One region of the Fictibacillus sp. WQ 8-8 genome, then DNA from elsewhere that is predicted to be linked to it. Evidence: a T-box and tRNA genes for the amino acid it is inferred to sense, from the RefSeq annotation. Region 1 holds a T-box; the other holds one or more tRNA genes.
What was found. A T-box is a leader RNA that pairs with one kind of tRNA and senses whether it is charged. The one in region 1 lies ahead of ileS (isoleucine--tRNA ligase), so its partner is inferred to be a tRNA-Ile.

Region 1 (2,452 bases):
TTACAATAAATTATACAGTTTAGAAGGATTGGCATTACAATTGTCGAAACTAGGTAATTAATAGAAAGCATCATTAGCGGAGGTGGCGGAAATGCCTTTAACACCATTGGATATTCATAATAAAGAGTTTACCCGGGGATTTCGGGGTTATAATGAAGATGAGGTCAACGATTTTCTTGATCAAGTAATTAAAGATTATGAATCAGTGATCCGCGAAAGAAGAGAATTGGAAGAAACCGTAGAAAAGCTTGAAGAGAAGCTTTCCTATTTTAAAAACATTGAAGAAACATTGAACAAATCTATTCTTGTTGCTCAGGAAACAGGCGAGGAAGTTAAACGAAGCGCAACAAAAGAAGCAAGGCTGATCGTAAAGGAAGCGGAAAAGAACGCGGACCGAATTATCAATGAATCGCTGGCTAAATCCCGAAAAATCGCGATGGAGATCGAAGAATTGAAAAAGCAGTCTTCTGTTTATCGCACCCGTTTCCGCATGCTCATCGAAGCTCAGCTGGAAATGCTGAAGAATGAGGATTGGGATGCTCTTCAGCCTGCAGAACGTGGTGAAGAATACGAACTGGAGATGAAATAGAACGCTTGACGTTTTTTCGTCCTAAGCATATAATTCTTTAAAGATTATTATATTTTGGCAACGATGAAAGGGAAAGTATGTAGAGAATCCATTTTTCAAGTAAGCGAGCTGGTGATGGTGGAAGACCGGTAAATGGACTGTACAGAAGATCACCCCGGAGTTTCCAGGCTGAACCTGCACTAAGTAAGCCTGGCGTTCTTTCACGATACGATTGCAAAGCGGGTTTCTTTCATTTTGAAACCTATTAGGGTGGTACCGCGGGTGGCCTTCTCGTCCCTTCACAGTGACGAGAAGGCCTTTTTGTATGCATGTGAGCAGTTGGAAATGATTTTTTCGATAGATGTAGGAGGAAAAATATGAATTACAAAGACACGTTATTAATGCCTAAAACAGAATTTCCGATGCGGGGCAATCTTCCTCAGCGTGAACCGGAAGTTCAAGCCAAATGGGAAGATCTGAATATTTACAATAAAGTGCAGGAACATACGAAAGGGCGACCTTCCTTCATTCTTCATGACGGGCCTCCTTATGCCAATGGAGATATCCATGTAGGGCATGCTGAGAATAAGATCTTAAAAGATATGATCGTCCGTTATAAATCCATGACAGGCTATCATGCACCATACGTTCCTGGCTGGGATACACATGGCCTTCCAATTGAAACCGCCTTAACCAAGAGCGGAAAAGTAAAAAGAAAAGAGATGTCGGTTGCAGAATTCCGTAAACGGTGTGAAGAATATGCTCTGACACAAGTGGATCGCCAGCGGAATCAGTTTAAACGACTGGGAGTACGCGGAGATTGGGAGAATCCGTACATCACCCTGAACAAAGCGTATGAAGCCCGTCAGATCGAAGTATTTGGCGAAATGGTGAAAAGAGGATTCATCTACAAAGGATTGAAGCCTGTTTATTGGTCTCCATCATCTGAATCTGCATTAGCAGAAGCAGAGATCGAATATTATGACAAACGTTCAGCATCTATCTATGTTGCGTTCCCGGTGAAAGACGGAAAAAACGTACTTGATCAAGACGTAAGCATCGTCATCTGGACCACGACACCATGGACCATTCCGGCAAACCTCGGTATTTCCGTTCATCCTGATCTTGACTATGTCGTTGTTGAGGCAGAGGGGAGAAAGCTTCTAGTGGCACAGGCGCTAGTCGAGCAGCTGGAAAAAGAATTAGAATGGACGAATGTGACGGTTTCTAAAACCGTAAAAGGTAAAGATCTTGAACATGTTGTTGCACAGCATCCTCTTTATGACCGTGAATCCCTCGTCATGCTCGGTGAACATGTCACGACTGATGCAGGTACTGGGTGTGTCCATACAGCACCCGGACACGGGGAAGATGACTTCCTTGTCGGTAAAAAATACGGACTAGAAGTGCTCTGCCCAGTCGATGACCGTGGTGTTATGACAAGTGAAGCTCCTGGATTTGAAGGCATGTTTTATGATGAAGCTAACAAGCCAATCACACAGAAGCTGGAGGAGGCTGGCGCGCTCTTAAAGCTGTCCTTCATCACCCACTCATACCCGCATGACTGGAGAACGAAAAAACCGGTAATCTTCAGGGCTACTGCTCAATGGTTCGCTTCTATTAAAGGAATGCGTGAAGAGATGCTGGACGCTATTAAAGAAGTGAACTGGATTCCTAACTGGGGCGAAACAAGACTGTTTAACATGATCAAAGACCGTGAAGACTGGTGTATTTCAAGACAGCGTGCATGGGGAGTTCCTATTCCGGTGTTCTATGCAGAAAACGGTGAACCGATCATGACGGAAGAAACAATCGCGCATGTTGTAAAACTGTTCCGTGAACACGGATCGAATATTTGGTTCGAACGAGATGCAAAAGAACTGC
Region 2 (2,452 bases), on a different contig from region 1:
GAAACGGCCTTTTGCAGCATTTGCAAACTCTTCCTTGAATGAATCAAGGCTTCCGAATTTACTGTTGATGCGTTCAGCTACTTCACCAGTAGGTTCGTTGGATCCGCCTGGTTTTAGGATTTCCCAGAATAAGCTGTGGTTCGCATGTCCGCCGCCATTGTTGCGTACAGCTGTGCGAATGTTTTCAGGCAATGCATCAAGATTGGAAAGAAGGTCCTCTAGGCCTTTGTTTTCAAACTCAGCTTGGCCTTCAAGTGCTGCGTTCAAGTTATCAACATACGTTTTGTGATGACGGTCGTGGTGAATATTCATTGTAGTCTCATCAATGTGTGGTTCCAGTGCATTTGCAGCATAAGGTAAAGCAGGCAGTTCAAACTTTGCCATGATCAATCTCCTCCTTGGTATGTAAACATTTTTTATATTTCATTTTGGAGAAAAAACCCCAAAATTGAAAACATAGTTAAGCAACAATAATGTTTAATAAGTATCCCAACTCATACATTATCAGATTTACCCGGAACTTTCAACGATTAACCCTCTTTAATCAAAGTTTATTATGTACATAGCCGGACTTCTTTTATCCCTCGTTATGGGAGATATTAAAACAAAAGTTTCTCATTAAAAACAAAAAACCTTCACCACGTTGGGCAAAGGTTGACTATGTATGAAAATGGTGGCTCGAGACGGAATCGAACCGCCGACACGAGGATTTTCAGTCCTCTGCTCTACCGACTGAGCTATCGAGCCACTTTAGGTATTATGGTTGCGGGGACAGGATTTGAACCTGCGACCTTTGGGTTATGAGCCCAACGAGCTACCAGACTGCTCCACCCCGCGATGGTATTAAGTTGACGGACGATGTTATTCCTCCGTAATTATTGACTGTCTCTCAGAGGCTTTACCTCTTCCTCTACTCGAGTAATCATTGGAGTGTATCCGTTGAGGTTACTCGCAGCATAATCATGCTGTAACGCTCGTTGCTCCACCCTGCGATGATATAAAAATTAAGAAATTATGGAGGAGGTAGAGGGATTCGAACCCCCGCGGGTTGTTACACCCCTGTCGGTTTTCAAGACCGATCCCTTCAGCCGGACTTGGGTATACCTCCATGTGCTGAAAAATGGTGGACCCTGTAGGACTCGAACCTACGACCAATCGGTTATGAGCCGACCGCTCTGACCAACTGAGCTAAGGGTCCATTTTATGTATTAAGATAGTTATGTAAATAAAAATGGGGCGACCGATGGGAATTGAACCCACGAATGCCGGAATCACAATCCGGTGCGTTAACCACTTCGCCACGATCGCCATCGCCTAAAAAAATATGGTAGCGGCGGAGGGAGTCGAACCCACGACCTCACGGGTATGAACCGTACGCTCTAGCCAGCTGAGCTACACCGCCATATTTTGGCTCCACAGGTAGGACTCGAACCTACGACCGATCGGTTAACAGCCGATAGCTCTACCACTGAGCTACTGTGGAACAATGTTGTCCTCTAAGGGACAAGAATTACTATATCATTTTTAAGCTATGTAAGTCAAACCTTTTTTTCATGACCATTTTGAAAACCCTCGGTGAGACAGATATAAATATAGCACGTCTCCAACATTTTAGCAAGCACTATTTTTATAATACAACAAAAAGAAAATAGCCAATCATGATCACTTGAATGATGATCTTAGCAACCGTTCCTCCCAAAAAACCAAGAACTGAGCCAAACCCTACCTTAGCCGCTTCTCCTATTGATTTTCGCCCGATGATCAATTCTGCAATAAACGCACCCAGAAACGGTCCGGCGATGATGCCGGCAACAGGAATCACAAATGGGCCAAGGAGCAGGCCGACCGTGCTGCCCCATACGGCCGCTTTGGAACCGCCCCGTTTTTTTACTCCAAACAAATTGCTGAAATAATCCACTACAAAAAGAGTTGCCAGCAAAAACACTTCTACACCGATGAAAAAGGGCGTAAATGGCTGAAAGGAATAAAAAATTCCATAGAGCACAAACCCAAGAGCCAGAAAAAGCGCTCCAGGCAGTATGGGAAAGATCAGGGCAGCGAATGCCAGAACGAACGACAGGCCGATTAATATCCAATATACATAATCCATCAGTAAGCCTCCTGTAGTGTTTTAAGTAGGTTTATCGATCAAGCACTGCTTCTGCAATATTGACAGAATGGTCTCCGATCCGTTCTAGATTGCTGATAAAGTCAACATACACCACACTTTCTTGGCCGGTGCTTAAATTGTTGTTGATGTCCTGAATGTGTTTCTTTCTCAGTGTTTTCTCCATTTCATCAATATCGTCCTCAATGTTCAGAACTTCCTCAGCCATCGGTTTATCGTTCGTCTCAAGAGAAATAATCGCTTTTGTCAGGCAGGATTGGGTCAGGATCATCATGTTTTCAAAGTCGCGTGACGTTACTTCCGAAAGTTTAATATTATTTCGTG

Region 2: it has a tRNA-Ile gene. The T-box ahead of ileS (isoleucine--tRNA ligase) is inferred to sense a tRNA for this amino acid. The anticodon was not compared.

Annotation. Positions count from the first base shown of each region.
Region 1 is NZ_JAMXKG010000003.1:618,769-621,220, forward strand. It holds gene M1K46_RS08590 (RNA-binding protein) at 1-9, shown strand, start outside; gene M1K46_RS08595 (DivIVA domain-containing protein) at 92-589, shown strand; T-box leader at 644-870, shown strand; gene ileS (isoleucine--tRNA ligase) at 946-2,452, shown strand, end outside.
Region 2 is NZ_JAMXKG010000004.1:333,708-336,159, forward strand. It holds gene M1K46_RS11255 (superoxide dismutase) at 1-384, opposite strand, end outside; tRNA gene M1K46_RS11260 (tRNA-Phe) at 672-747, opposite strand; tRNA gene M1K46_RS11265 (tRNA-Met) at 761-837, opposite strand; tRNA gene M1K46_RS11270 (tRNA-Ser) at 1,016-1,108, opposite strand; tRNA gene M1K46_RS11275 (tRNA-Ile) at 1,122-1,198, opposite strand; tRNA gene M1K46_RS11280 (tRNA-His) at 1,233-1,308, opposite strand; tRNA gene M1K46_RS11285 (tRNA-Met) at 1,326-1,402, opposite strand; tRNA gene M1K46_RS11290 (tRNA-Asn) at 1,409-1,483, opposite strand; gene M1K46_RS11295 (DUF456 domain-containing protein) at 1,628-2,110, opposite strand; gene M1K46_RS11300 (Na/Pi cotransporter family protein) at 2,142-2,452, opposite strand, start outside.